2 regions of the Arthrobacter sp. S2(2024) genome follow, and region 2 is predicted to be linked to the other one. Evidence: riboswitches for the same ligand, from Rfam matches in the RefSeq annotation. Region 2 holds a riboswitch; the other holds the start of a gene.
What was found. A riboswitch is a leader RNA that binds a small molecule or an ion and turns the genes downstream of it on or off. The one in region 2 is predicted to bind cyclic di-AMP.

Region 1 (15,039 bases), on a different contig from region 2:
AGATCGGTGTGGCACTGGGCGTGGCCGTCCTGACGGCAGTCTTCACGGGAGCCGGCGGCAAACTCACTCCCACGGGCTATGTGGACGCGGCCATTCCCGCCGTCTACGTGGGTGCGTCTGTGCTGGTCCTCGCCACGCTGGCGGCGTGGCTCCTCCCGTCCCGCGCCCACGCACGCAGCCTGGCGGCTGGAGCGGAAGCGGGCGCCGCCGTCGAACCCTCCCTGCAAAACGCCTAACCAGCCGAACTCGTCAACGCGGGGTCACTTACGGCCCAATTCGAGCAGCAACATGGGCCGTAAGTGACCCAGCGTTGTGCTCCGCCCCTACCGGTTTTCGGGCTCCGCCGATAGCCTTTGGCGCATGGACTGGAAACTTGAACTTGTGTTTGTCCCCGTGTCCGATGTGGACCGCGCCAAGGATTTCTACGTCAACAAAGTGGGCTTCAACGCCGACTACGACGAGCGGCCTATGGACGGCATCCGCTTCGTCCAACTGACTCCGCCCGGCTCGGCCTGCTCCATCTGCATCGGCGAGGGCCTCAACGACGCCCCTCCAGGCACCGCTCCCAGCCTGCAAATGGTGGTGGGAGATATCCAGGAGGCCCACAGCCAGCTCAAGGCCAACGGCGTGGAAGTCAGCGACATCGACATCCAGGATTGGGGCCACTTTGTGTACTTCGCCGATCCGGACGGCAACAAATGGGCCGTTCAGTACATCCCCCACCGGCCCAACGGCTAGGACTCACACCGTAAGAGTTGGGCCGCAGACCGGCTTCAGCGGCAGGATGGATGCATGAACCTGCCTGCTGAAGCCGTGAAAACCCTGACCGTCCGGGCTGTCCTCTTCGATATGGACGGAACCTTGGTGGACTCCACCGCGATCGTGGAGCAAGTGTGGAGCGAATTCGCGGGCCGGTATGGACTGGACATCGAGGAGATCCTGCGGACTTCACACGGGGTCCAAGCCAAGGACACGGTGCGCCGTTTCGCTCCCGCCGGAGCTGACATCGACGCGCTCGCGGAGGAACTCGGCGAGATGGAACGGACCCGGACGGACGGGATCGTTGCGTTGCCCGGAGCCGCGGAACTGTTGCGGTCGTTGCCTGCCGACGCCGTCGCCATGGTCACCTCGGCCGATCGGATCCTTGCCGGGGTGCGCATGCAGGCAGCCGGACTCGAGATGCCCGCGACCACTGTTACCTCCGAGGCCGTGACCCGTGGCAAACCGCACCCGGAAGGCTACCTCAGGGCCGCAGCGCTGCTGGGTGCCGAGCCGGCCGACGTCGTCGTCTTCGAAGATGCCCCCGCGGGCATCGCTTCCGCCCGTGCGGCCGGAATGCGGACCGTGGTGGTGGGCGACGCCGGCGGCGAGGCGGCGGATGGGCTGTGGCAGATCGCGGACTATTCAGCTGTCACTGCCACGGCGAGCCTGGACGCTTCCGGTCGATGGGTGATCGAGCTCCGGTTCTAGCCCGCCAGTACGTACACCGTGGTCCCGCCGATGGTCTGTGACTGGAAGTTCGCAGCCACCCATTGCGCGATCTGGGCGGGGGCTTCCGATCCGCTGTTCGCCTGCATGGTCCCGCCGGCGATGAAGTAGTGGATCTTGCCCTGTGCCACGAGCTGCTGGAACTGCTCAAGGGTGGGAGACGGGTCCGTGCCGTTGAAACCGCCCACCGCCATGACCGGCAGTTCGGTGGCCAGCTGGTAGCCGGCGGCGTTGTTCGAGCCCACGACGGCGGCCGCCCACGTGTAGTTCGAGGCGCCGGATTTCAGTGCGGCAACCATTTCCGACGACGGCGTGGTGGCGCCGAGCAGGCCGCCCAGGCCGCCGCCTTGCCGGTTCCCTCCGAAGCCGCCAGCCTGGGCGCCCGGCTGTTGGAGGGTCTGCGGGGGAGTGTTCTGGGCTGCGTTGTTTTGCCCGAAGCCGCCCCGGGCTCCAAAGCCGCCGAAGCCACCGAACGTAGTCGCGGGACCGGCGCTGGGGATTGCGCCACTATGCGTCACGGAGGCGGTAGAGATCGAGTACGCCAGCGGACCGGCAAGGGAGGCCGCGAGGGCGAGCGCCGCCGTCGTGCGGTGGAGGATGCGGACCGGGAAACGTCCCGAGAGCAGCAAGCCGGCCGCAGCCGCCAATGCGCCCAGCAGCACGGCCCAGCGCAGCAACGGACCATAAGCGGTGGTGCCGCCCAGGAGGCCGAAGGCCGTGAATCCAGCTGCGGCAACTGCCACAGCGAGCACGACCGCGGCGACGAGCTGTGCGCGGTGCTGCCACAAAAGCGCCCCGCCCAGGCCCGCGAGCCCGGCGATGCCCGGGGCCAGCGCCACCGCGTAGTAGGGGTGGATGATGCCTGCCATGAAGCTGAACACGAGCCCGGTGACCAGCACCCACGAGCCCCACACGATCACCGAGGCGCGGACGCTATCCGTGCGCGGGGCACGCCGGCCCAGCCACAGCAGCCCGGCCCCGAGGACTAGCACCGAAGGGAGCAGCCACGCGATCTGGCCGCCGAATTCGTTGTTGAACATCCGGAACAGCCCAGGAACTCCCCAACCGTTGCCGCCCCCCACGCTGCCGGTCTCCTGGCCGCTCAGCCGGCCGAGGCCGTTGTAACCGAGCGTCAGTTCCAGGATCGAGTTGTTCTGTGAGCCGCCGATGTATGGCCGCATGTTCGCCGGAACGAGTTCGACGACGGCGAGCCACCAGCCGGCCGCGACCACCATGGCCGCCCCCGCGCCGAGCAGATGAAGCAGGCGACGCCCCACTCCACCCGGCGCGGCAACCAAGTACGCCACCGCAAATCCAGGAACCACCAGCAGGACCTGGAGTTGCTTGGTGAGGAAGCCGAAGCCAAGGAACACTCCGGCCAGCAGGAGCCAGCGCAGTGTGTTGTCCTGCATGGACCGCAGAGTGGCGTAGCCGGCGGCCGTCATGAGTAGCACCAGCAGGGCGTCCGGGTTGTTGAACCGGAACATGAGGGTGGCTACCGGGGTGATGGCCATGACGACGGCGGCGAGCAGCCCGGCCCGGTGGGCGAGCTGTGGATCGCCGGAAGCGGGGGCCGCGGCTCGCCTGACTGCCAGATACAGCAGCCAGGCCGTGGCCACGCCCATGAGCGCCTGGGGAACCAGGATGCTCCAGGAGCTCAGCCCGAAGATCCGTACCGAGAGGTCCATGATCCAGAGCGACGCCGGCGGTTTGTCCACCGTGATGGAGTTGGCGGCGTCGGACGATCCGAAGAACCATGCGGCCCAATTCTGCGAACCGGCCTGGGCCGCCGCGGAATAGAACGCGTTGGCCCAGCCGGAAGCGCCGAGATTCCAGAGATAAAGGACCGCCGTTGCCAGGAGCACGAAACCGAGCTCCACGCGGTGCCGCAGGGCATGCGGGCCGCGGGTGCGGCGGGGCTGGCGGGACCGGCGGGGCGAACCGGCCCGGGCGCGGCCGCCCCCTCCGTGGGGAACGGCCGCTTCCTGCGGCGCAGTCGGCCCCACCAACAGCGGCGGCGGAGCCGGCTGCCTTGCCTCGGAGTCCGTGCCTGTGGAATAGGAAGTGGTCATCGGAATCTACTTTGTCAGCTTGTAGACCGTGGAGTTGCCCACCGTCTGGGCTTGGAAGTTCGCCTGTACCCAGGAGGCTACCTCGGAATTGCCGCCTTGGCCTCCGAACCCGCCGCCACCCATGCCGCCTCCTGCGATGTAGTAGCCGATCTGTCCCTTGGCCACCATGTCCTGGAACTCTGCCAGCGTGGGGTAGGGATCGCCGCCGTTCCAGCCACCGAGCGCGATCACGTTGGTGTTCGTGGCGAGCTCAAGGCTTGCGGCTTGGGTGGCACCGGAGACGATCGCCGACCACTTCGTGGTGGTGGATTTCAGCAGGGCGGTCAGTCCGGCGTCGGACGTTCCCTCGGAACCGGGCCCTCCCGCCGGACCCGCGCCACCAGCTGCGCCGAACCCACCGGCGCGGTTTCCGAAGCCGCCCATGGCGGAACCGCTGGGTCCCGACGTAGGGATGGAACCGGAGTGCGCGGTAGCCGCCGTCGCGAGCGTCCACGCCGCTGTTCCGAGGCCGCCGGCCAGAAGGGAAACGACGACGACGGCCGCGGCCGCTGCGTTCCGGAACCGCCCCGCCGTGTTTTGGCCGGCAAAGCGCAACGAGTCGAGGCGGAGCAGGATTGCCGCTGCCGCCACCACGCCCAGGACGACGATCACGATGCGCAACCACGGAAGCCACGAGGCGTCGCGGCCCAGGAGAACCGCGGACCAAGCCGAACTACCGAGGATGACCACGGCCAGGACGATCCTGGCCGGCCAATATCCACGGCCACGCCACAGCTCAACGCTGCCAATGCCTGCCAAGGCTGCGATTGCCGGTGCGAGCGCTACCGCGTAGTAGGGGTGGACAATGCCGCTCATGAAGCTGAAGACGCCCGCCGTCACCAGAAGCCAGCCACCCCACAGGATGAGCGCGGCACGGGTGCGGGAAGCCCGCGCTTCCCGGCGGGTGAACCATAGGCCGGCTGCCAGCAGAATCAGTGCAGCAGGGAGAAGCCAGGAGACCTCAGCGCCGAAGCTCGTGCCAAACATGCGGGTGATCCCGGCAGCGCCACCGAATCCGGCGTTGCCGCCACCGCCACCGCCGCCGCCGAAGGCGCCGAGGCCACCGAGATTGCCTCCAGCAGGGGCGCCCGCTCCGCCGCCGCCGGGCGTGCCTTCGCCCGAACCCGTGATGCGGGACAGCCCGTTGTAGCCAAAGGTCAGCTCGAGGAAGCTGTTGGTTTGCGAACCCGCCATGTAAGGCCGTGCCGATGCCGGGGTCAGCTGGAAGAGGGCGACATAACTGCCGGCTACTACTGCGATTCCGGCCAGCGCGCCGAGCAGGTGCAGCAGCCTCCGCCGCAACGGGGTAGGTGCGGCCCAGAGATACGCAAGTCCCAGGCCCGGAACAATCAGGAAACCCTGCAGCATCTTGCTCAGGAACGCGAGGCCCACTACAGCGCCGGCAGCGGCGAGCCACTTCCAGCCCGCCCGTTCGATGGCGCGGGTAGTGAAGTACGCCGCCAGGACCAGGCAGAGAGTCAGCATGGCGTCGGGATTGTTGAAGCGGAACATGAGCGCCGCCACCGGGGTCAGTGCCAAGGCGCCACCGGCCAACAAGCCAGCGCCTGGTCCGGAAACCCGCTTGACCGTCAAGTAAAGGAATCCAACGGCGGCCACGCCCATCAGCGCCTCGGGAACCAGCATGCTCAGGGGAGAGAAGCCGAAGATCCGGCCCGCCAAAGCAGGGATCCACAAGGAGGCCGGAGGCTTGTCCACGGTGATGGCGTTGCCGGCGTCGAGCGAACCGAACAGAAGCGCCGTCCAGTCCTTGGTGCCGGCTTGAATGGCCGCTGCGTAGAAGGAGTTTCCGTAGCCGGTGGCCGCGAGGTTCCAGAGATACAGGAACGCGGTGGCTACGAGGAGCCCGGCGGCGGACGGCCGTACCCAACGGGGCTGCCGGCCAAAGGCGTATCGGGTCCAGCGGGGCGTTGCATCCGGGGTTGACGGGCGTGCCGAGTGGCGCGGTGCGTCGGCAATCCCGACGGCGGGGCCGGCGTCAGCATTTCCGGCGGCGGGTCCTGTGCTTGCGGGAGTAATCGTGGAGGTCATGATGCTGCCGTTTCTGTGCGCGTTTTGGCTTGTGTCATGGGTTCAGCCGACGGCGCCGCAGGCTGCCGAAAGACCCAAAGGCGGAACAACAGGAAGCGGACTGCCGTGGCGGCGAGGTTCGCTGCGACCACGGTGAGGAGCTCGCCCCAGCGGTCCGGCGTCGTCGTACTGTGCACCAAGGCGAGGGCCCCGGAGGTGAGTGCGAGGCCGATCCCGAAGACGATCAACCCCTCGAAGTGGTGCCGAACGGGATTGCCGCCCTGGATGCCGAAGGTGAAGCGACGGTTGGCGCCGGTGTTGGCGATGGCCGTGACGAGCAGCGCCAGGAAGTTCGCCAGCTGCGGGTCCATGAAGCCGCGGCAGAACAGGAAGATGAGCACATAGGCGAGGGTGGACGCAGCGCCGATCGCGGCGAACCGGACCAATTGCCCGAATAGGCTGCTGCGCGGGCTTTGCTCGGCGATTCGGGACGACGCCGGGAGCGGCCCGCGTGCAAGTGCCGCCCGCAGTTCCGGAATGGGGATGCGGCCCGAGACGAGATCCCGGGTGAGCCGGACCATGCCGCGGATGTCGGCGAGGGCGGTCCGCACCACGTCGACGCTGGAATTGGGATCGTCGATCCAGTCGACGGGAACTTCGTGGACCCGGAGGCCGCAGCGTTCGGCGAGGACCAGGAGTTCGGTGTCGAAGAACCACGAGTTATCCATGGTGTGCGGGAGGATCTGCTGGGCGACGTCTGCCCGGATCGCTTTGAAGCCGCACTGGGCATCGCTGAAGCGGGCACCCATGAACGAGTGCAGCATCAGGTTGTATCCGCGCGAAATGAACTCGCGTTTGGGGCCGCGGACGACCCGCGAGTTACGGGTCAGTCGGGTGCCGATGGCGAGGTCCGAATGGCCGGAGATCAGCGGCGCCAAAAGGGGCGCCAGTGCGGCGAGGTCAGTGGAAAGGTCAACGTCCATGTAAGCCAGAACGGGCGACGGCGATGCAAGCCACACCTTGCGAAGGGCGTTGCCGCGTCCCTTCTCGTCAAGGTGGACAACCGCGAGCTCAGGCAGTTCCCGGGCTACGCGCTCCGCGATTTTCAACGTGCCGTCCGTGCTCGCGTTGTCCGCCACGGTGATGCGGAAGCCATGCGGGAAGGATTCGCGCAAGTGGCCGTGAAGCCTGCGCAGGCACTCTTCGAGATCGCGTTCCTCGTTGAAGACGGGGATGGTGACGTCGAGGACGGGGATGGCGGTGTGGGTGTCCACGGGGGCGCGCCGCCCCGTGCCGCGCTGGATGGGAGTGCTGGGTTGGATGGGAAGGCCCGGCGGCACCACCGCGGGGTCCTTCAGGGTTCCGGAGGTGGATTCGATGAGCGTCATGTATCCAGAGTGCCGTTGCCGAATATGAAGGCTTTAGGCGGAACCTGTGACGTGGCTGTGGATGTGTGACCAGCGTGGCGCATCACTTGCCTGGCCAAGAAACGGAGAGGCCCGCCCCGGAAGGGACGGACCTCGACGTACTTTGTGGTTGGCTCTTGGCTTAGTACCAGTTGTGGGCCAAGTGGAAGGACCATGCCGCGGACGGCGATCCGTAGCGTTCCTTGATGTAGTTCAGGCCCCAGCGGATTTGCGTCTGGTAGTTGGTCTGCCAGTCGGCGCCTTCGGACGCCATCTTTTCGGCCGGCAGCGACTGCCCAATGCCGTAAGCGCCACTGGAGGCGTTGGTGGCAGTGGTGCGCCAATCCGATTCCTTGTTCCACAAGGTGATCAGGGCCGACATTTCGCCCTGGCCCCAACCGTAGGAGGGAAGGATGCTTGCGGCGTAGGCCTGGGCGCCGGAGGGATCATCGACGGCGACTGGTGCAGCCGGTGCCGCTGGAGCAGGGGGTGCAGCGGGTGCGGCCGGTGCGGCAGCCTGGGGCGCGACGGCGGCTGGAGCGGGCGCGGCCGCCTGGCTTGGCGTCGACGCAGTGCTCGGCTTGGGGATCGCGCTTGCGCTCGCCGACGGCGTGGCGGTGGCCGAAGGCGTGGCTGAGTGATCCACCGTGCGGGATTCGGACGTGCGGCTCATGTCCTGGGCGTTGATGGCTTGTCCGGCGGCCTGGGTGGCAGCGCCTGCGCCGAGGAACACGGCAACGACGCCGGCAACAACTGCCATGCGCTGGCCGGTGCCGAGGTTCGAGGCGGCTCGCCTCAGCGTGGAACGTGACTTGTTTCTCCGGGCAGGTTCGCCGCGGTGGCGCGCAACAGGGCGCGACTGATCCTTGGAATCAGACATGGTGATTGCCTCTCGACGCCTGCGGAGTTAGCTGTCGGATTCGGATGAGGTCATCCGGCCGTGGCCACAGCGGAACGTGGCGGCACGGCTTCACCCCTAGGGCTGGCTCAACATGAGCGCTTGCCCGGAGACCTGGGTCCCCCGTCTCTGCCTGGACTGTTGGGCACCGGGGAGTGGCAGAGCTCGGCGCCTACCCGGCGGTGGCCGGAATGATCCAGCGCACCTATTCGACGGTACAGGAGGATCCAGCTTAAGTCACATTTAGGTAACGGAGATCACGACGCCGGTGCGTCGACTTGCGCGCGCCGGGCACCGGCGTCGTACTCTTCTGGTTCGCCCGTCAGGCCGGGGCAGTCCTGAGCGCCGGGAGCCGCACCGCGAACTCCGTCCGGCCAGGCCGCGACGCCACTTCGACCGTGCCGCCGTGCGCCTGAACGATGGATTCCACAATGGACAAGCCGAGGCCGGAGGTGCCCTCGGAGCCGGACCGGGCGGCGTCGGCACGGGCAAAGCGGGAGAAGATCCTGCCCTGGAATTCAGGCGGGATGCCCGGGCCGTTGTCGGTCACGGTCACCACGGCGCTGCCATCGGCGGAGCGCATCACGCCCGTGACCACGGTGGTTCCCGCCTCGGTGTGCTTGCGGGCGTTGGAGAGCAGATTCGCCAAAACCTGGTGGAGTTGGGTGGTGTCGCCGCGGACCGTGAGGGGCTCATCCGGGAGCTTGAGTTGCCAGATGTGCTCGGGAGCCATGACTTTCTCGTCGCTGACGGTCTCGATCACCAACTGCGTGAGGTCCACATCGGTGAATTCCGGGGCCTTCCCTTCGTCCAACCGGGCCAAGAGAAGGAGGTCCTCCACGAGGGTGGTCATGCGTTCGGACTGGCTCTGCACCCGGCCCAGCGACTTGCGCCCGTCTTCGGTGAACGTCTCGGTCATGCGCAAGAGTTCGGTGTAGCCGCGGATGGCGGTCAGCGGAGTGCGTAGTTCGTGCGACGCATCCGCGACGAATTGGCGCACCTTGGTTTCGCTTTGCTGGCGGGCCTCGAGGGCGCTCGAGACGTTGTCCAGCATCAGGTTCAAAGCATGGCCGACGCTTCCCACTTCGGTGCTCGGATGGGCCGCCGACGCCGGAACACGCACCGCGAGGGCCACTTCACCGGCGTCGAGTGGAAGTTTCGACACCTTGGTGGCGACGTCGGAGAGTTGCTCCAACGGCCGCATGGTGCGGCGGATCAGCACGGTTCCGGCCAGCCCGATCAGGACCAGTCCGCCCAAGGAGACCAGCACCATGGTCCAGACGAGGGAGGCCTCGGTGTCCTCTTTCGAGGCGAGCGGGAGACCTGTGATGACAACATCGCCGTAAGGAGTTTCGGTGGCCACCAGCCGGTAGCCGCCAGTGGACAGCGTGCGATCAACCGGGCGGCCATCGGACGGGAGCGCCGACAGGATTCGGGCGTCGCTGGGCGACAACGGCGCACGTGTGGCATCGGAGGACAAGAAGCCGGCATCGCTGCTCACCTGGCCTGCAAGGATGCGTGCATTGAGCGTGCCGATGCTCTGGCCGCGGGGGTCCAGCGGGTCCGGACGGCCGCCAGGGTTGCCTTGCGGCGGGCGGCCATGGGAGGCCTGCATCAATTGCTGATCGAGCTGCTTCGTGAGGAACAGATCCATGGAGGCATAGCTGACCACCCCGACTGCACCGCAGATGGCCACAAGGAGTGCCATGGAGAGAAGGATCAAGCGCGTGCGCAAGTGCCAGGTTGAAGGATTGAACCAGCTATGGTCGGTCTGGCGGGGGATACCCGAGAGTGCGGACATTCGGCGCCCCGGCTATTCGGCAGGCTTGATGACGTAGCCTGCTCCGCGCACCGTGTGGATCATGGGCGGGTGGTTGGCCTCGATCTTCTTGCGCAGGTATGAGATGTAAAGCTCCACGATGTTGGCTTGGCCGCCGAAATCGTAGTCCCACACGCGGTCCAGGATCTGGGCCTTGCTGACCACGCGCTTGGGGTTCTCCATGAGGTAGCGCAGGAGCTCGAACTGGGTCGCCGTGAGCGGGATGTCCTCGCCGCCGCGGGTAACTTCACGCGTGTCGACGTTCAGGGTCAAGTCGCCCACCACCAGCTCGGCGGTGTCCATCGCGGCCACCCCCGAGCGTTGGACCAAACGGTGCAGGCGCAACAGGACTTCCTCCATGCTGAAGGGCTTGGTGACATAATCGTCGCCGCCGGCGGCCAACCCGACGATGCGGTCCTGTACGTCGTCCTTGGCGGTGAGGAAGAGCGCAGGCACCTCCGGCGCAAAGGCGCGGATCCTGCCGAGCAGCTCGACGCCGTCGAACCCTGGAAGCATCACATCCAGCACCAGGACGTCCGGTCGGAAGTCCTTGGCGAGCTTTACCGCGGCGGGACCGTCGCCCGCCACCGCCACCGACCAGCCCGCCATGCGGAGGCCCATGCTCATGAGCTCGGCGAGGCTGGGTTCGTCGTCAACCACAAGGGCACGGATGGGGGAACCGTCCGGGTGGCTGAGTTGCGGAAGGTTGTTGGTCATGGAGTGCGAGGATGCCATGGGACAACTCTCCTATCTGCCGGTTTGCCAGTGCTTTGCCGTTGCTGTGAGCACCCTGTGAGTCCCAGCCTAGCCACCTGTCCGGAGGTTGTGGCGGTTCTGCAGGTCACAGGGAAGCCTTCAGTTCGACACAGCCAACGCACAGCAAAGCGGCTGACGCTGTTTGGGACAAGAACAATCACGACCAAACAGTCTCGATTTCGATGGAGAACACCATGGATCAGCAAAACAACCCCTCCGTACCTGGTTCCGAGCCGGAGAACGGACACCCGCAGCCGGTGATCCGCCCCCTTGATGATTCTGCGCAGGCTGGTGCCGGGCAGCCGGCCGCAGGGTGGGGTGCTCCGCAGCCGCCGGCGAACCAGCAGCCGGCCGCCGGGTGGGGTGCTCCGCAGCAATACAACGCCGGACAGCCCCGACCTTCGTTTTTCAAGAACTGGAGCCTGAAGAAGGGGCTCATTGTTGGCGGCGTCGCGGTGGTGGTCGCTGCTGCGGCAGGAGCCGGTGCATATGCCGCCGGCAACGGGACCGCGGCCGCGGATACCACCAACGCGCAGGGACCTGGGGCCGGGCAGAACGGCCAGGGCGGATTCGGTGGCCCGGGCGGCACGAACGCAGGCCCTGGCGGGCTCGGCGTCGGCATGGGCGGCCTGAACGCCGCGGTCCACTCTGAATACGTGGTCCTCCAGAACGGCAGCTATGTCACCATGGCGGGTCAGTTGGGTACGGTCACCGACATCTCGGCGAGTTCCATGACCGTCAAGAGCGAGGACGGGTTCACGAAAACCTATGCGCTGGGAACGGACGTCGTGGTAGCTGAAGGCCTGCGGCAACGTGGAAGCGGAAGCGGCGGCACCACCCTGACCCTCGCCGATGTGAAATCCGGATCCAGCGTGAGGGTCACTGCGCTCAAGGAATCGGACAAGTACACGGCCCAGTCCATCCAGATCGTTACTGCCACCACATCAAGTACCCAAGGAACCGGCACCACCAACTAGTCCCCACCGCCACCCTCGCCTCGCAAGTCCCCACCGGGTCCCGGCCTTCGCAAGCTCAGGCAGGGACCCTCGCCGGCGTGGCCCCACGGCCAGGGAACCCTGGCGGCGTGGGCCCACGGAGCTGATGTCGTTACGGGCCTTCAAAACGACATCCAGTGCGAGCGCGGCGTGAGGCTAGGGCCATTGCGGGGGTCCTAGCAGACGATTTGCCAAAGAATTTTCACGAGATGCCGATCCAGGATTGGACAAGGGTTGTTTCATATCTCGAGATTCAAAGGCAAGCGCGTGACGTGGCTTGAGATTCAGAAAACGGCAAATCCATCAAATTTTATTCGAATATTGCGCCAAGAATAGCCAGTGTGACGAACGAGAATGGGTCACATTTGGACATGTGTGAATTGTGATGTGCGGCACAATAGTCCGATTCGTCTCAAAATGTGGACGGTCCGGCCCTTTGTTACTTGCAAGTTCCCTTTGTTACGTTGCACACTTCAAATGTGAACAAGAACTCAACAGCATCTGCAGCCGCAGCGATCGAGCCCAGCGCACCCGCTGGTACTTCGATGAGCTGTTGTCGAATGCATGCCTAACTTAAGACCCCAACAAGTTTCAGGCATTCGCCCCCTGCCCAGCGTCGGGCGCCCCTCCCCATCTCATTGCGGGGACCAGACCAGCATTCGAAGCCGCGATGACGGCTATTCACTTTGAGGTAAGCACTCCATGTCAGTTGCATCCGGATACGTCCACATCTCCGTCCGTAACGCCAATAAGGCCGCGTCGAACGCCGGCCTGCGTCCCGGCTTCGGCAACCGCCCGGCCTACGCCCAGCCCGCACCGCAGGGTGGCAGCCAGGCACCCGGCTACGTCCCCCAGGGCTATAACCCCAACTCCTACGGCCAGCTCCGCGCTGTTCCCGCCAACGAGGCCTCGCCGATGACTGCGCCCACGCCGGTCTTGGCTCCAGCGGACCGCTCTATCCGTCCCGTTGCTAATGACAATGTGGCCCGCGGTTTCGTGCTCTACATGGGCATTGACGAGGACACGGCCGCGGCCGCCGGAACGTCCATTGCCAAGTTGGCCCAGGAAATCCGGGCCTACGCCCAGTCCCTCGTTTCCGGCGCCGAGAGCTATGCCGCCGTCGCAGTAGCCCCGGCCAGCGCGCCCGGTTCCGCGCTCGACGTCGTCCGTTCGACTTTCGGTGACCCCACCGTTGGCAACCGCCAGCGCTCCGAGGCGCTCCGCCCGCAGCCTGCACAGGAAGCCCGCCCGTCCGGCGTCTTGATCGACCTCGCCCGTCGTGAGGTGCACCTCGACGGCGATTCCCTGAACCTCACGTTCAAGGAATTCGAGCTCCTCAACTACCTCGTCGAGAACGGCACCCGCACCGTGGGCCGCGACGAACTCCTCGAGGGCCTGTGGCGCAACGCCGAAGAGGTCCCCAACGAGCGCACCATCGACGTCCACATCCGGCGCCTACGCTCCAAGCTCGGCCGCCTGGCAAACACGGTCCGCACCGTGCGCGGCCAGGGCTACCGTTTCTACGAGCACCCCGAGGTTATCGTCTGGGCCGCTCCGGAATACTCGATCTAGTCCCCACCCGTCCAAGGCGCCCGCCCCCTGTCTAGGGGGCGGGCGCTTTCGCTTCCGCGGCCAACCCAACTGACTCGCATTTGTTGTCGTTTACAGGCGTCAAAACGACAACAAATGCGAGCCAGTTGGGATAGTAGGGTGGGGGGATGAGCGAGCATCACATCAAGCGGCTGGTGATCATGCGGCATGCGAAGTCGGACTGGCCCCTCGGTGTGCCGGATCATGAGCGACCCCTTGCCGAACGCGGCCACAAGGAAGCCCCCCTTGCCGGGAAATGGCTCCTCAAACACCACGTGATTCCGGACTTCATCCTGTGTTCGTCCGCGCTCCGGACCCGGCAGACCTGCACGTGGGTGTGCAGCGAGCTGGGGGACAAGGCCCCGACGCCGAAACTCGAGGACGGCCTGTACGCCGCCTCCGCGCAACGCATGTTGACCGTCATCAACCATGTGCCGGAAACCGTCACCACTCTCATGATCTTTTCGCACATGCCCGGCGTGCAGGACCTCGCGATGCACTTGGCTTCCCGCGACTCGGACCATGACGCCTACATGGATGCCGCAACGCGCTACCCCACGAGCGCCATGACAGTCATGGAACTTGAAAAGCCGTGGGCTGAACTCGACGGCCAGGATGCCCGGCTGACCCACTTCGCAGTTCCGCGCCCAAAGAAGTAGCTCCCTCGCGCGAACTGGCAGCTAATACCCTTTTTTGCCCGCGGCCAGAGGGCATCTGCTGCCAACTCGCGCGGATGGTCCCAGCTAGCCCACCTCGAGGCCGGCCGCCACATCCTGCAGTAAGCGGACCACGTGGCGGATGCTGGGGCTTGCCATCATGGTCTTCCGGTACACGATTCCCACTTGGCGTTGCTGCATCGGATTGACCACGGGCACCGCCACCACTCCAGCGGGGAGCTCGGGCCTACCGAGCCGTGGCACGAGCGCCACCGCCACGCCCTGCTGGACCATAGCGATATGGGTGGAAAAGTCGGGGTCGTAGATGCGGATGTCCGGCACGCGCCCCAGGCCTGCCAGGATCGCCAGCAACGCCTCATTGCAGATGGCCCCAGCTGGCGTGCTGATCCAGCTTTCGTCCACCAGGTCGGAAGGCTCGACGGCGGTCCGGCCAGCCAGCGGGTGGGCTGAGTTCAGCAGGACGTCGGCGGTGTCCAGGCAGAGGTCCTCGTGGACCATGTTCTCCGGAATGACCAAGGGTACGGAGTGCCAATTGTGGACGACGCCGAGATCGGCTTCCCCGGTGGCGACCCTCTGGACGGCCTCGCGCGGGTCTTCGGCCACCACACGGACCTCAAGCCCGGATGCGCCAAGCCCGGAGCCCGCCGCGGCCGAAGATCCGGCGGCAACGGCTTGGGCCGTGCCGAGTTTCGCCAGCATCGGCCCCACAAGACCCCGGCAAGCGGTGGAGAATGCCACGAGCCGCAGCACGCCGCTCGGCTTCGTTGGGTCGGCGAGCAGCGTGGCCTGCAGCTCCTCCAACTCGCCCAGGATCCGGCGTCCGTACTCCGCCAACGCCATGCCGCGGTCGGTCAGCAGTACGCCGCGGCCGTGGCGTTCCAGGACCGTCACGCCACTTTGCTTCTCGAGCTTCTTGATCTGCTGGGAAACCGCCGAGGGGCTGAAGCCCATGGCCTCCGAGGCAGCCACCACCGAGCCTTGTTGTTCCACTGCTACGAGGGCCCGCAGCGCCGCAATCTCAATCATGAAGCAAACGTACATGATCCGATGCAGAATTCAACGCTGGTGCTTCATTGGCTTGGCTGTCAGAGTTGAATCGTGAATATCCGCCACTCAGCACTCGCCGTCCTTGTCGCCGTCCTTTGGGGCCTGAATTTCGTCGCGATCGACTTTGGATTGCACCCCGGTAACGGGAGCGGTGGCGCGGCCGACGTGCCGCCTCTACTGTTCGTGGCCATCCGCTTTGTGCTGGTGGTGTTCCCCTGCATCTT
Region 2 (15,039 bases):
AAAGCCAAGCCGCCCTGGACAGCGACCACCGTGCCGATGGAGCCGTCCCCGCGGCTCAGTTCCATGGTGACCAGTCCAGCGGCGGTTTTGCTCATGGCCGGGAACCCGTCGACGTTGATTCCGTCGCGCAGCAGATCAATTTCACCCAGGCGCTTCACCAGATGGAGCGGATACTCCGCGCGCTCCCAGTACCCCGCGATGACCGGGAGCACGTCGTCCTGGACAAAGGTCCGCGCGCGGTCCCAGTAGGCGCGGTCTTCGCGGCTAACGTCCTTGAAGACGGAGGCCGGGTCCGGGTCCAGGGATTCGTTCAGGACATACTCGGGCTCCATGGTGCCAGCCGGAAAAGCTGCGCCGACCGGGAATATGGCATCCAGTTCCTCGGAAGCGCTGTTGGACATCGTCGTCATGGGGGATCCTCGCTCGGGGTTGCGATCTACGACTCCCAGCATGCGCTGACACTCAGTTTCATGTCAAGGAACTCAGTTCCAACCATGGACTCTGCTGGATCGAACTAAGCCAGCGCGTCCCGAACCGCTTGAATGATCTCTTCCGTACCCGCTGCCGGATCGAGGACAGCAACCACGACGGCGGGACGGCCGCCTGGCGCGGACGCGGCACCGGCTGCGTCGCTACCCGCCTCGCCGGTTGAAACATGGGCGAAAGTGTCCGCCAACGCGCCCAATTCACGCCCGAGCCGCGCGGCCAGCTCTTCGGCTTCAGCTTCCCGCACATCGCGCTCCGCGCCCGTGACGCGCTCCGCACCCGCCTCGCGATCGCCAGCAGAAATAGCGCGCAGCCACTGGCGCAAGACGCTGTTGTGCACAGCAACCACCGAAGCGGCAAAGGCCACGGCCGTGACCTCGCGGCTTTCGCCCTCGGGCAGCGCGGAAAGAAGATGATTCCGGAAAGCCCGTTGATAGCGATGCGTCATGACCAGTTCACGGTCACGAAGAGCCGGCACTTGATGCAGAAGCTTGTAGCGGGCGAGGGAGGTTTTCCGGTTGCCCACATGGTGGCCAAAAACGAAGAGCGCGGCATCCACGACGACACCCAACGGATCCGCCGTCGTCCGCGCAAGGAGGTCCTGGACCCGCGCCAGAATACGGTCGTGATCAGCGAAAACAATGTCCTCTTTGGAGCCGAACTTGCGGAAAAACGTGCTCCGGCTGATCCCTGCGGCATCGGCCAGGTCGTCCACGGAGGTCGCGTCATAGCCTTGCCGCACCAGTAGATCGATTGCCGCGGCCACGGCGAGCGCGGGATCCGGATTGGCGGGGTAGTTGACCATAGGCGTGAATCTAACACGGCGGCGTAACCGCACAGCCTTGAGCGCGGCTAGGCTTCTGCCATGGCATTGATAGCTCCCCGCGTGACGCCTGGCTTGCCCGCGGACGACGCCCGTAACCTGGCGCGCTCACTCCAGGACAGCAACGACATCACCGTCTTCGTGGATGGCACGGTCCACCGGCTGCCGGATGAGGCGAGGGACGCCGTCGTCGACCTCCTTGGCAGGCTGGGCCGAGGTGAAGCTGTGACCGTGAGCAGCGTCGAGGAAATGCTCACGACGTCGAGGGCGGCCGAACTCGCGGGAATCTCGCACACCTACCTGCGGAACATGACTGACCGTGGCGAAATCCCGGTGGAATACCGCGGCACGCATCGGCGCATCAGGCTCGCGGACATCATGGCGTGGCTGGAAACCCAGAAGAAGACGGCCGCGGCGGAAGAGGAAAGCAACAAGTAGAAAAGCTACGCGAGGGCGGCCTTGAGCGCAGCGTGGACCCAGTCCCGGTAGCGGTCCAATCCCCAGGCGAAGTCCAGCACGAGTGACCGGTAGGTGTCCGGATGACCCACCGACCAGATCACGGCAGCGGCTTGCTCGTCGCTCATGCCGGAGCTCAGTGCCCCGCGCCGCCTGAGCGCGGCCGCAGCTTCCGCATAGTTCCGTAGCCGGGTTTCGGCCCGGTCCCGCTCCACTTTTGCGGCTTCGGCGTCGACGGCGGAGGCCTGCCGCATGACGGTGAACAATTGGGTGCTCCGCGGATTCACCTCGGCAAACCAGTCGGCCAACAGCGCCAGGACCGCTCCGGCGTCGGCGGCTGCGGCAGTCCGCTCGCGCATGGTCTCCGGCACGGAACGGGGGGCGTCCGGACCCGCCGCCGTCGCGTCGACCACGGCGGAGAGCAGCGCAGCCTTGTTGCCCACGGAGTTGTAGATGGTCTGGACGGCCACACCTGCTTGCTCGGCAACGGCCCCGATAGTGGTGGCCACATACCCTTTGCTCAGAAACAGCTGACGGGCGGCCTCCACCACGGCAGCTTTGGTTGCGACAGCTTGAGCTAAGCGCCTGTCATTTTGCCGGATTTCCACGAAAAAAGAATAGCATTCCAGTGACTGGAATGCTATTCTAATGACCTCGGACACCTCAGGAGGCTTCGCGATGGACAGCAATGAGGCAGTGAACACGGTAATTGTGGGCGCCGGGCAGGCGGGGCTCGCCACCGGATACCACCTGAAGAAACACCGGCAAGATTTCCTCATCCTGGACTCGCAGGCCCGCGTCGGCGACGTGTGGCGGAGCCGATGGGATTCCTTGCGCCTCTTCACCCCGGCGCAGCACGATTCCCTTCCCGGCCTGCCGTTTCCAGCCGCCCGAGGGACCTTTCCCGGCAAAGACGCCATGGCCGAATACCTCGAGAATTACGCCACGAACTGGGAACTCCCGGTAAGCCATGGCGCCCGCGTCGTCGGCATCGAGCGGGAGGACGGCCGGTTCCGGGTGCAGTCCAGCGCCGGGTCGATCCTGGCGAGAAACGTTGTTGTTGCCACGGGCCCGAATACACAGCCACGGGTCCCGGCGTTCGCCAGGGATCTCGATCCCGGCATCCACCAACTGCACGGAGCGAAATACGCCAACCCGGACTCAATTCCGCCCGGAGATGTCCTGGTGGTCGGCTCCGGCACCTCCGGCGTCGAAATCGCCTTGGAGCTCGCACTCACGCACCGCACCTACATCGCAGGAAACCCTCCGTTCCACATTCCAGGCCCCGTGACGCGATACGCCGGCGGGCTTTGGTGGCTCTTCATCCACAAGGTGCTGAACAGATCCACCCCTATCGGCCGCAAGGTCGCGCTCGGGTTCACCCAGCACGGCGCGCCACTGATCCGGACCTCAACGCGGGAGCTCGACGCCGCTGGAGTCACCCGCCTGCCACGCCTGAAGGGCACGCGCGATGGCCAACCCCTGACCGATGAAGGTCACGCGATACCGGTGTCCACGGTCATCTGGGCTACTGGTTACCAACCGGACTTTGGCTGGATCCAAGGACTTCCCACGGATGAGGACGGCTGGCCGCTCACCCTCCGGGGCGCCGTGGAACAACTCCCAGGACTGTTCTTTGTGGGCATGCCCTTCCAATACGGGTTGACCTCCGGCCTCGTGGGCGGGGTCGGCCGCGACGCCGAACACGTCGCGGGACTCATCGCCGGCCAGGCCGGGCAAAAACGGGTCACCGCGCCCGTTATTCAAATGTGACTTTGCATGCCGGCTGTTGTAACGTCGAGGGGCGACCCGGTCCCCAACCGGGCCGCTTCCGGGTTGACGCCGAGCTCTGCCGCAACCCGGAATCCGCCAGACCCGCGGCAGAGACGGGGGACCCAGAGTCTCCGGGCCTACTTCAGGCCCTTGGGGTGAAGCCGCCACGCGCGGCCGGACGGCCTCGTCCGAACCCGACAGCTAACCTCGAAGGCGTTGAGAGGCAATCACCATGTCCCCAACCATGGATCAGCCTCGCCGTGCCCAAGTGGCGGGCGAGAGCACCAAACCAACCGGACGTCGTCGGGCCACAGACAGCGAACCGTTCATCGCTGCGCCGGCTTCCGAACCTTTGAGTTCGACGGCGGCGCCCACCCCCACGGCAACACCGACGACGGCGGCACCCACCACGCGCGCGGCCGCCCGCGCAGCCGAACGGAAGCGGGCCTCAGAAGCCAGCGAAACTGCGGCCATTGAAACAGTGCCTGCCGCGGCGGCAGAACCTGCCACCGCGGCCGTACCGACTGTCGCTGCCGAGACCGCGGCTCCTGCGACAGCTGAGCCGGCCACCGCGGCCATACCGACGGTGTCTGCTGCGACCTTGGCTCGCGCGGCAGCAGAGTCGGCCAAAACCGAGAACGCAGCCACAACGGCACTTCCCGCGGCAACCCGCGCCGGCGCCGGTCCGGCGCCCCTTACCGGTTCCTCCTTCAGCCGTGAACCACACGCCGTCCTCAAGAAGGCCGCCGCCGTCCGGACGATGAGCAACCGAATGGCAGTGGTGACAGGTGCCCTAGGCATCTTGTTGGCCGCCGGCTCCCTGGGACAAGCCCTCGAGTTGCCCTTCTTCGGCCAGGAATCCCGCGCCCAGGACGCTGCCAGCGCAGACAGCCAGGACTCCACGCAATCCGGCGCTCCTTCCACGACGCCAAGCACCTCCCCCAGCGCTGCGGGATCACCTTCGGCAGCTACCCCGAGCGCCAAGTCCGGCCAGGCCGGGGACCCGGCGCAGCATTCGCCGCAAGGACCGGTAGCTGTGGAACCGTCGAGCGTCCCTGCACCGTCGATCTCCGTTCAGGTTCCGGCCCTCCCGTCAGCGCTGCCCCCAAGCCTCACCCCGGCGCCTGTTCCTTCCACCCCGGTTCCGGCTCAGCCTGCGCCGGCTCCCAGCCCCGGTCCGACCGGACCCGCTAGCCCAACCCCGACACCGGATCCGACGGATCCAGCGTCTCCGACTCCCGCACCCACAGGTTCTTGGAAGCCACGGACCCCGGCCAGCCCCACACCGACGCCACCGCCTACCCAACCGGGCGTCGATCTTGGGTCGATTCTGGACGCAGCAACCAAGGCACTGCAGTGAGGATGGGAGGGCATCGAGCATTTGCCGTCGAGTGGCACGGACGATGCTGCCGGAACACCCGGACGCAGATGATTCAGCACCGCCCGGACCGCTGGCGCTGCAGCCTTCAGTTGAGGCAGTTCAACAAGTAGGCCAGCGCGGTTTCCGGTACCTGCGCTTCAAATCCGCGGTCGGCCAGCCCAGCGGCGCGCCTTGAGCGTTGCGTGGAGTTCGAGCCGGGTGGCGCCATTCAGCGGATCCGCTCCGATAAGCTGGCGGACCCTGGCCAGTCGGTTGTAGATGCTGCTGCGGTGCAGGTGGAGCTTCGAGGCCACATCCTGAACGGAGCCGTCGCTGTCGTAAAGCAGTTCGAGCACGGGCAGCAGCTCGCCGTTGCGGTCGGCGTCCTCGATCTCCTGGAAGTGCACGGAACCCGAATCGTCCCAGCCCCCGGGCGCCTGTAGCCGTTCGAACAACTGGTAGATCCCGGCCGAGCGGCTGTCCACGAGCTCGCCGAGCGGAGGATCGACGGCGGCAGCCTGGGCCGCGAGCTTCGACTGCCGGTACGCCCGGCCCAGTTGGCGAATAGCCGCAAACGGCTCGCTGATGCCAAGAATGACGCGGTCCACTTTTCGGCCGGCGCGCTTGGCGAGTTCCAGCTGATAGTGGACCAGGACCTGGGCATGCTCTGCCCGTCCGCCCGTTTCGCGGAACAACAGGACCGAGTGCGTCTCAGTCCCGGCGCTGAAAAGCACGGAATCGACCCCGATAGTGGCCTGCAGTGCGGCGGAACGGTGTGTCAGGGTCGCCGCGATCGGATCAGAGACACCGCCGCTGTCCGCAGCATCGAGCACGGTAACCAGCTGCCACGGTCCCCTGCCTTGGATCTCCTTCCATCCCGCCACGGCCGCCACCGCGTTGGACTCGCCTTGGCATGCAGCGAGGAATTCCTGCTCACGGCGTCGCCGGAACTCCGATTCCGCCGTGTTGGAATCGAGCAACAACCCCGCGAGGAGGTCCAACTCGTCCCGGACACCAGGCAATTCGGCGAGTATCGCCGTCGCGGTCTGCTCGTCAAGGTCCTGCTGGACCCAGAGGTACCCCACACGGAATCCGCGCACCAGCAACGGGACGCAAACGCGCCCGACCATCCCGAGTTCTTCATTGGCGGGTACGACGACGGGACGCACCGCGGTTGCGATGCCGTGCGAGAGCTGCCAGGCGCTGACGTCCACCGGGACACGCTTGCTCAGGAGGAAATTCACGCGCACGCGGTCGGCGTGGGACTGGTTGGAACTGTAGGCGAGCAGCACGCCGTCGAGGTCTTCCAAGGAGAGGCCGCGGCCCAACTTGAGTGCTACGTCCTCGACGATTTTCTCCACGTCTTGCTGCATGGAGAAAACACTACTTTGCCCCACGAACATCAGGCGACACCTGACGCCCTCAATATCGACAAATGTCGAGTCGGGGGCGGCAAAAACCGCGGAATTCCAGGGAAGTCGGCAACCGTGACGATCGCCTTTCCTGTCGGCTGGCTCACAGCGGATTTATTCTGGAAGCACAGTCCCCCGCAGAGAAAAAGGCCGTTGAAGCCTTTCGAAGATGGAGCCCAAAATGATCATCGGTGTCCCCAAAGAGATCAAGAACAACGAATTCCGCGTTGCCATCACGGCCGCGGGCGTTCACGAGTTCCGCACCCACGGCCACACCGTTCTGGTGGAACGGGGCGCAGGCCTGGGCTCCGGTATCACGGACGAGGAATACTCGGTTGCCGGCGCTGAGATCGTGGCCGAGGCCGACGACGTCTGGGCACGCGCTGACATGGTCATGAAGGTCAAGGAACCGATCAAGGCCGAGTACCACCGCTTCCGCAAGGGCCTGATCCTCTTCACCTACCTGCACTTGGCCGCCGAGGCCGAGCTGACCCAGGAACTCATCAACTCCGGCGTCACGGCCATCGCCTACGAAACCGTCCAGGACGGCCGCGCGCTGCCTCTGTTGGCACCCATGTCCGAGGTTGCCGGCCGCCTGTCGGTCGTCGTCGGCGCTTCCTCCCTCATGGCTCCGGCCGGTGGCAAGGGTGTGCTGCTGGGTGGCGTCCCCGGCGTCCGCCCGGCCAAGGTTGTTGTCCTCGGCGCCGGTGTTGCCGGTACCAACGCCGCCGCCATGGCCTTGGGCCTGGGCGCCGACGTCACCATCCTGGACATCAACATCAACCGCCTCCGCGAACTGGACGCGCTCTACCAGGGCCGCCTGAAGACGGTCGCCTCCAACGCATACGAGATCGAGAAGTCCGTGGTCGACGCCGACCTCGTCATCGGTTCCGTGCTGATCCCGGGCGCCAAGGCCCCCAAGCTGGTCACCAACGAGCTGGTCTCCCGCATGAAGCCCGGCTCCGTGCTGGTGGACATCGCCGTGGACCAGGGCGGCTGCTTCGAGGACACGCACCCCACCACGCACCAGGAACCCACGTACAAGGTCCACAACACGATCTTCTACTGCGTCGCCAACATGCCGGGCGCCGTTCCGAACACCTCCACCTGCGCCCTGACCAACGTCACCCTGCGCTACGCGGTGTCACTGGCCAACCTGGGCGTCAGGGCCGCATTCGACCGCGACCCCGCACTGGCGGCCGGACTCAACATCGCGGCAGGCAAGGTCACGCACCGCTCGGTTTCCGAGGCGCACAACCTGCCCCTCGTCGCCGATTGGCACAACCTGGTCTCGGCATAGTTTCCTCTCCGCCCCTCACCGGGGCGGCTTAGCGATCACGACGGCGGGGTGCGGCTTCCACGGGAAGCGGCACCCCGCCGTCGTGGTCCCCACCGACGCTCGCTCACTTATGTGGGGTTCTTGCGGGACGCTCGCTCACTTTTAGGGCATTATGGCCCGACGCTCGCTCAGATCTTCTGAGCGAGCGTTGAAGGTATCAGGCGTATTGGTGAGCGAGCGTCGGGTGAAAATAGGCCATATCTGCAGGAGCGTCTAATGGAGTACCCCCGGCCGCCGGAGCGGCTCGTCCGAGCACGACGCCGGACACTCCACGACGCCAGTTACGGCTTGACCGGGCTGCCCGGAAGAATCTCGGACGGAACCGGTTGGGGCAACGGCAGCGTGGGCGTTGGGACCTCCGGCGTCGGGATCGTGATCTGTCCCGGGCGGCCCTTGGCGATATCGTGCAATCCATTGCGCGGATCCGACTCGGACCCCGGCGCAGTAGTGCCGGGAGTGGCGTGCGGCGAAGGATGCGCGGTGTTTTGGGCCCCAGGCGCAGAGGACTCCGGAGAGGGCGATCCGGGAACGTTTGTTTCCCGGGTGGGCATAGGGACCGGCTCCTGGCGGGTTCCTTGCTGTTGTGGAGCGTTGCCGCCCGATCCAGGGGTGAGCTGCGAAACAACGGATCCCACCACGGCGCCCAAGTGTTCGATCGTTCCCGGAATGCCGCCGTCGGACGCAGCCGCGGCGGTAGCTCCGGCTGCAAGGGAAGCCGCAACGGCAAGAGCCGCAATGCCGGCACGGCGCTTACGACGGCGACGAGCGGCCAGCTCATCAACAGGGGTGGCTGCGGCGCGGGCTAGCGGGGTTGTGGCCGCGACAGGAGCAGCCGCAACGCCCGCAGGTGCCATCAAAGCCTGCACAGCCGCCGACGGCTGCGGCCGGGTGCTCGCAAGGGCGCGCAGTTCCAGCAGCTCGGTCCGGATCTCGTACGCTTCGTCGAGCCCGGCTTCAGCAAGCAGGCGGTCAACGCCTTGCTCGCCGAAGGATGCGGATTTTTCGCTCATGATGTGCCATTCCTTAGTAGTGCACGTTCTCTCAGTGCACTCAATGCCCTGCGCTGCAACTGCTTCACGGCTCCTTGGGACTTGCCCATGATGTCCGCTGTTTCTTCCAACGAAAGGTCCGCCACGACCCGTAGTGCCAGGACCTCCCGGTAGTCGGGATTGAGGTCGGCCAGTAGCTCGGTTACACCCAGGCCTGCGCCATGCCCGAATGCCTGGTCCTCGGCCGAAGGCGCGCGCCGCGAATCCAGATCGGATTCATAGGGCGCGGAATCAGGGGTGCGTTCCCGCTTCCGGTAGTGATCCACCATTCGCGCGTGCGCTATGGAGAAGAGGAGGGTCTTGGCTCCCTGGAGACCTCCGCGGAGGGAATCCAGTTTGGGATAGAGGGCCAGGAACACGTCCTGGGTAACTGCTTCCGGATCGTCTACGCCGCGGGCTCGCAGGTATCCAAACACCGGTCCGGAAAATTCGTTGTAGGCAGCCGTGAAGAGCAGGGCGGGATCTTCCTCGTCCGCCTGCAAATATTCGTCAGCCAAAGGGTCAAGCACCCGCGACCCCTCCATCCCACGCAGCACGGTCATCGTCCCTGGCCTAGGAAATGACCACTGCCGCCGTCTGTTGCGTCGCGGGGCTCCTTGTCATTTAGCCAAGGAGCCCCGCCGTTCAAGCGTAGCCGCAGTGTTACGGGCTGACAGAATCGGACGGCACGTGCACCGGTGCGGTCGGCACGTGGGACGGCACAGCCGGGACGGCCGGTACAGCAGGAACGGCCGGTGCAGACGGCACGGCGGGAACAGCCGGTACGGCCGGCACTGCGGCGTTTCCATCGGCGTCGGCCTTGGCGGAAGCAGATCCGTCAGCGTTCAGGCCGGCGGCCTTGCCTTCGCTCACGACGGTGGCGCAGTGTGCGTTGACGTTGGCCTCGCCGCCAGCGGCGACTACCAGTGAGGAGTAACCGGGTACCTTGGCGTCAGCCTTCAGGCCGCCGTTGAGGAGGGCGGTGCAGAGGCCGAATGCCTCAGGCGAGGTGGCTTTGGCTGAAGCGGCTGCCGCTGCGGCCTTGGACTTTGCGTCGTCGACGGCGTCCGTGGCCTTGGACTTGGCATCGGCAGCGGCGTCAGTTGCCTTGGACGTTGCCGTCTGGGATGCGTCGGCCGTCTTGGACAGTGCGGACTCGGCTGCTTTGGACGCTACCGGAGCCGGGGCGCCGAGCAGCTCGTGGGCGCTCTTCTGCAGATCGTTGGGAAGTGCTCCGTTGAAGGCTGCGACGCCGGTTCCGCCAACCGCTACAGCTCCGGCAGCGAAGACGCCGGCGGCGATTTTGCTAGTGGCAAGGACAGTGAACAAGGACATGAAACCCTCCGACAAACGTTTTGGGACTACTCCGGCAGCGGCTTTGTCGCTACTGGATGATCAGTGCGGACGTTGCCCACACTCCCCTTACATCGCTGGCGGTCCCGTCGAAGTTACGCCCTTATCCAAAAAACTTTCAGGCGAGTGTCCGGGCCTGCTCAATCAGCTTGAGTACCTCGACTGGCCCGGCCGGATCCACGGGGAGCGGCAAAGCGGAGGCGGCACCGCCGTCGGCGATCTTCTCCGCAAGGATCCGGTAGAACTCCTGGTAGGCGCCGCGCTCGGTGGGTACCGTGGTCCGCACGCCGTCGATTTCCAGGGTGCCGTAGTGGTGCGGATCGTCGACGCCGTAGGCGCCATCCGTGGGCCGGCCGCCCGCCACGATGAACGGTTCCTGGGGGTCGATTCCGAACTTCACGAATCCACCCTTGCTCCCCAGGATGCGGAAGCGCGGTGCGTGAAGCTGGCTGTTGACGTTCATGGCGACGTGGCTGAGCACTCCGGAAGCGTGTTGAAGGACCAGGAAGACGTCGTCGTCGGCTTTCTCCCGGGGCCTTCGGGCAAGGATTTCGGCATGGATGACTTCGGCGGGACCGAACATCTGGAGGGCAAGGTCAAGCAGGTGGGTTCCCAGGTCGAAGAGCAGCCCACCGCCGTCGTCGGCCGTGGCGCCGGCCTTCCACGCCTTGCTGATTTCGGGCGCCCACCGTTCCATTGACGCCTCGCAGCGCATCACGACGCCCAGCGTCCCGGCGTCGAGCAGCTTCTTCACGGTGAGGGCGTCGCCGTCCCAGCGGCGGTTTTGGTAGACGGTGAGCACGCGGCCCAGCTTCGCGGCCAACTCGATCAGCTCCTGCCCCTGCGCGCTGGTCACCGCGAACGGCTTGTCGACGACGACGTCGAGCCCGGCTACCAGCGCGGCTTTCGTGAGCGGGTGATGGGTCGCAGGCGGCGTGCCGAGCACCACGAGGTCGAGGTCACCGGCAAGCGCCAAGACGTCATCCGGACTGTCCACGATCCTCGTGCCGGGATACCGTTCCTGCGCTTTGGCCTTACGGCCCGCGTCCGAAGTGGCGATGACGTCGAGGGAATACGCGGGATTGGCCGCGATAAACGGCGCGTGAAAGACGCTGCCGGAAAGGCCAAAGCCGACGACGGCGGTGCGGATCGGTGTGTGGGTCATGCCGCTACGCTACCGGGCGAAGATGGCACGGCGAAGGTTATGTCAGCAGTCTTTCAGTAGGCGAGTGACGAGCTCGCGCCACGACGCAGCCAGGCGTTCCGGCGCAACTCCGTGAACTCGGAGGGAATGGAGCATGCGCTCTGGATCCAGGGTGGCGCCGAGGGAAAGAGCCAGAAGCCAAGGATCGCTGTCCAGGCCCGCTTCCCGCAACAGCATCTCGATGTGCCGGTGCCACAACACCACCGGCGGGGCGTCGTGCCGGTTTTGCGGGGAATGTTCCGCCGCGGCACGGGCCAGCTCGCCGTACTCTTCGACATATTTGATACGTGCTTCGCCGAAGGCGATGAGGCGCTCGAGCGGGGGCGCTCCCGGGCCCAGGGGCGGCGGACCGAAGATGAACTCGCGCTGGAATTCCGCCTCGGCATCGCTCAGGAGGGTCATCATGAGTCCGGCCCTGCTGCCGAAACGGCGGAAGACCGTTCCCTTCCCGACGTCGGCCCGGCACGCGAGCATGTCCATCGTGACGGCGTCCACTCCGTGTTCGGCCACGAGATCCCTGGCAGCTTGAAGGAGCCGTTCGCGGTTACGCGCGGCGTCGCTGCGCTCCGGCGGCGTCCCGAAAGGCGAACCGGGCCGGATGGGGATGAGGCTCACAGAAACATTCTAGCCTTGGGAATATTAAGCGGACCGCAGTCCGTTTAGAATCTACGAAGGCAGCAAAAGCCTCCAAAACCGAGCGCCTGCGGCACCGTCCGCGGCCAGACCCAAGGAGTTCCCATGTCCAAGAACACCGTTCTCGCCCTTGTTGGCAGCCTCCGCGCCGATTCCCACAACCGCAAGCTCGCCGAAGCCATCCAGCTCAACGCCCCGGAAAACGTCGAAGTACAGATCCACGGCTCCCTCGGCAACATCCCGTTCTACAACGAAGACATCGACGTCGAAGGCCAGGTTCCGGCCGAAGCCGCAGCCCTCCGCGCTGCCGCCGCCGAAGCAGACGCCATCCTGCTCGTCACACCGGAGCACAACGGCACCATGCCGGCGTCGCTCAAGAACGCCATCGACTGGCTGTCCCGCCCGTTCGGTGCCGGCGCGCTGGCAGGCAAGCCGACCGCCGTCGTCGGTACCGCCTTTGGCCAGTTTGGTGGCGTCTGGGCACAGGACGAGGCCCGCAAGGCCGCTGGCATCGCCGGCGCCAAGGTCCTCGAGGACGTCAAGCTTGCCGTTCCCGGCTCCATGATCCGCTTCGCTGAACTGCACCCGAAGGACGACGCCGAAGTTGTCGAGCAGATCAAGGGCATCTTCGAGCCGTTGACCGCCGTCCAGGAAGACGTCGCAGCCTAGTTTCCCAGCTCGCCGCGAGAACGCCCCCGTCCAGCCGTTGAGGCGTGGGCGGGGGCGTTCTTTGTCGATACGATGGCGGCATGGCCGACTACAACCGCCATCCCGACGTCGATGCCTACCTTGAGGCCCTCCCGGACTGGCAGCGCGCCATCGGAGAGCAACTACGCGATCTCATCCACGAAGCCGAGCCTGAAATCGTCGAAACGATCAAGCGCCGCACCCGGCCCTACTTCGTCCTCGAGGGCAACGTTTGCGCGTTGCTCGCAGCCAAGGACCACGTCAACCTGTTCCTCTACGACGGTGCGATTGTTCCCGACCCGGACAACATCATCACATCGGGTCACGACAACAAGACCGCCCGCATGATCACCTTCCACCAGCACGGGCCGATTCCCCGCGCGCCCCTCATCACCATGCTGCGGCAGATCGCGGCGAACAACCGTGCCGGCGGTTGGCGGAAGATCAAGGGAACGGACTAGCCGGAACGCGCTTCGGAACGGAAGCGCGTCGCCGCGCCGCTACCATTCCGTGACTGAGCTGAGGCCGAACCGTCATGGACGGAGCGGCCCACACCCGATCGGCCAGCCGTAACGTTGAGTTACAGGCACCAGGAGTGATCAGGGCAAAGCGCGGGGGCTTTCATGCGGGTCGGACGCGGCGTGAAATGCACGACGACGGCGGTCGCCGCGCTGTGCCTATCCCTCGCGCCCTGCCTGGCTGGCTGCGCTTCCCCCGGCGGCACCGATCCGGGCGGCTCACTCTCCACACAACCGGCCTCATCGGGCTCCGTCCAGATGACGCAGGAGCCGGTAGCTGGCCCGATTCCCATGCCCCTCCCGGCGCCTCCCCCGTATATCAACCCGCCGCCCACGGCTCCGCGGCCGACCGCTGCGAGCCCGCAGGCGCCCGTAGCCGCGCCGGTTCCCGTGCCCCTCCCCACCGCCGGAGAAGCGACTGGGACTTTCGTGTATTTCGTGGCAATCGGCGACGGCGGCAGCCGCGGCGTGCGGTTCGGCTGTGACGACAGCCTCGTGGCCGTCCACGTCACCACCCCTCCCGGCAGCGACCGCTTGGCAGGGGCAATGGCGCAGTTGCTGGCGCCCGACGGCACCGCGTCCCGGGCAGGTTTGTACAACGCGCTCTCGGGTTCCGCGCTGCGCTACGTTTCCGGCTACCTCGACGGCACCACCGCCGTCGTGAACCTGAACGGTTCACTTCGCCCTGGAGGCGTGTGCGACAACCCGCGGATCGAGACTCAGCTGGCGCAAACCGCGGTGGCGGCTACGGGAGCATCCCAGGCAGCGATCTACATCGACGGGAATGCCCTGGCGGATGTCCTGAGTCTGCGCTGAGGTGGCCAGTCACTCGAAGAGCGCATCCATGTCTGCGTAGCTCCGGCTTCCGGCGAGGCCCGACCAGTTCCCGTCGCCAAGAACTTCCATGGCCAGCCTGGAGACCTTCGCGTAGGCCGCCCTGGCAGTACTGCCGCCGATGCTGATCCGCCGCACGCCGACGTCGTGCAGTTCTCCGGGCGACGGCGAACCCAAGCCGGCCAACGCATTGAGCGGTACGCCGATCCGCCGGGAAAGTTCGTGCAGGACATGGAGGTCCGCCAAGCCGGGCACGAATATTCCGTCCGCCCCTGCCCGCTGATAGGCATCCGCCCGGCGCAGCGTTTCCTCATATGCAGTGTCCGGGAACTTTCCAGACCAATAAGTGTCCGTTCGCGCATTGATGAACAGCCGGACGCCCGCGTCCTCGGCAGTCTGCCTGATCAGCGCGATGCGCCTGGACTGTTCAGTGATCTCGCTCAACGGCTGGTCCGCCGAGTCCTCGATGTTGATCCCGACGGCGCCCGCGTCCAGCACCGCTCGAACCGTGGCCTGGAGTTCTTCGTCTGCGCGTCCGTACCCGGTCTCGATATCCGCGGTCACGGGCAAGCGGGTGGCCTTCGCTATCCGGGCGAGCGCCTCCATTGCGAGGTGCCGCGGAAGGTGGTCCCCGTCCCGGTACCCCAGGCTCCAGGAGACAGCCGAGCTGGAAGTCGCCACCGCCGTCGCGCCCGCTTCCTCGACCATCCGCGCAGACGCGGCATCCCACGCATTAACCAGCACCAACGGCGCATGCGGCACGGCATGGAGCTCGTGGAAGCGGAGGGCCTTGGATTCGAGTTCGGGGTGCGTCGTCATTGCTCTATTCCAGCCTTCCTCTGTCCGGACGTAAAGCGCTTCGCACCGCGAATCCAAAAAATGGGATGAAACATCCGTTGCCCAATTGGCAACTCCGGGGAGTATCCTTTCCATGTGACCCACGAAACATTGGACGCCGGGCCTGAATTGCCCGCGGAAGCAATCGACGCAATAGAGCGAGCAGCAACTGCCGCACACCGCCACGAGGAACTTTTCTCGGAGCGCGCCGCCAACATCAAGCAGTCCGCTGTGCGTGACGTCTTCGACATTTCAATGCGGCCGGGACTCGTGTCCCTCGCTGGCGGAAACCCCTA

Region 1: another riboswitch for cyclic di-AMP. It lies ahead of VLA65_RS09810 (hypothetical protein); the one in region 2 lies ahead of VLA65_RS14025 (hypothetical protein).

What each region holds. Positions count from the first base shown of each region.
Region 1 covers NZ_JAYKZI010000004.1:77,971-93,009, reverse strand. Annotated here, with positions in the region: gene VLA65_RS09840 (MFS transporter) at 1-236, shown strand, start outside; gene VLA65_RS09835 (VOC family protein) at 361-738, shown strand; gene VLA65_RS09830 (HAD-IA family hydrolase) at 793-1,470, shown strand; gene VLA65_RS09825 (ArnT family glycosyltransferase) at 1,467-3,560, opposite strand; gene VLA65_RS09820 (glycosyltransferase family 39 protein) at 3,567-5,648, opposite strand; gene VLA65_RS09815 (bifunctional glycosyltransferase family 2/GtrA family protein) at 5,645-7,015, opposite strand; gene VLA65_RS09810 (hypothetical protein) at 7,176-7,913, opposite strand; cyclic di-AMP (ydaO/yuaA leader) riboswitch at 7,916-8,089, opposite strand; gene VLA65_RS09805 (sensor histidine kinase) at 8,254-9,732, opposite strand; gene VLA65_RS09800 (response regulator transcription factor) at 9,745-10,485, opposite strand; gene VLA65_RS09795 (hypothetical protein) at 10,701-11,483, shown strand; gene VLA65_RS09790 (winged helix-turn-helix domain-containing protein) at 12,204-13,073, shown strand; gene VLA65_RS09785 (SixA phosphatase family protein) at 13,220-13,750, shown strand; gene VLA65_RS09780 (LysR family transcriptional regulator) at 13,835-14,794, opposite strand; gene VLA65_RS09775 (EamA family transporter) at 14,867-15,039, shown strand, end outside.
Region 2 covers NZ_JAYKZI010000006.1:94,779-109,817, reverse strand. Annotated here, with positions in the region: gene VLA65_RS14050 (acyl-CoA dehydrogenase family protein) at 1-401, opposite strand, end outside; gene VLA65_RS14045 (TetR/AcrR family transcriptional regulator) at 515-1,291, opposite strand; gene VLA65_RS14040 (helix-turn-helix domain-containing protein) at 1,352-1,747, shown strand; gene VLA65_RS14035 (TetR/AcrR family transcriptional regulator) at 1,753-2,373, opposite strand; gene VLA65_RS14030 (flavin-containing monooxygenase) at 2,444-3,538, shown strand; cyclic di-AMP (ydaO/yuaA leader) riboswitch at 3,623-3,768, shown strand; gene VLA65_RS14025 (hypothetical protein) at 3,783-4,898, shown strand; gene VLA65_RS14020 (PucR family transcriptional regulator) at 5,057-6,271, opposite strand; gene ald (alanine dehydrogenase) at 6,492-7,610, shown strand; gene VLA65_RS14010 (hypothetical protein) at 7,931-8,659, opposite strand; gene VLA65_RS14005 (RNA polymerase sigma factor) at 8,656-9,207, opposite strand; gene VLA65_RS14000 (hypothetical protein) at 9,341-10,012, opposite strand; gene VLA65_RS13995 (Gfo/Idh/MocA family protein) at 10,149-11,195, opposite strand; gene VLA65_RS13990 (TetR/AcrR family transcriptional regulator) at 11,238-11,849, opposite strand; gene VLA65_RS13985 (NAD(P)H-dependent oxidoreductase) at 11,973-12,536, shown strand; gene VLA65_RS13980 (DUF1801 domain-containing protein) at 12,617-13,015, shown strand; gene VLA65_RS13975 (GerMN domain-containing protein) at 13,331-13,888, shown strand; gene VLA65_RS13970 (isocitrate lyase/PEP mutase family protein) at 13,898-14,725, opposite strand; gene VLA65_RS13965 (aminotransferase-like domain-containing protein) at 14,840-15,039, shown strand, end outside.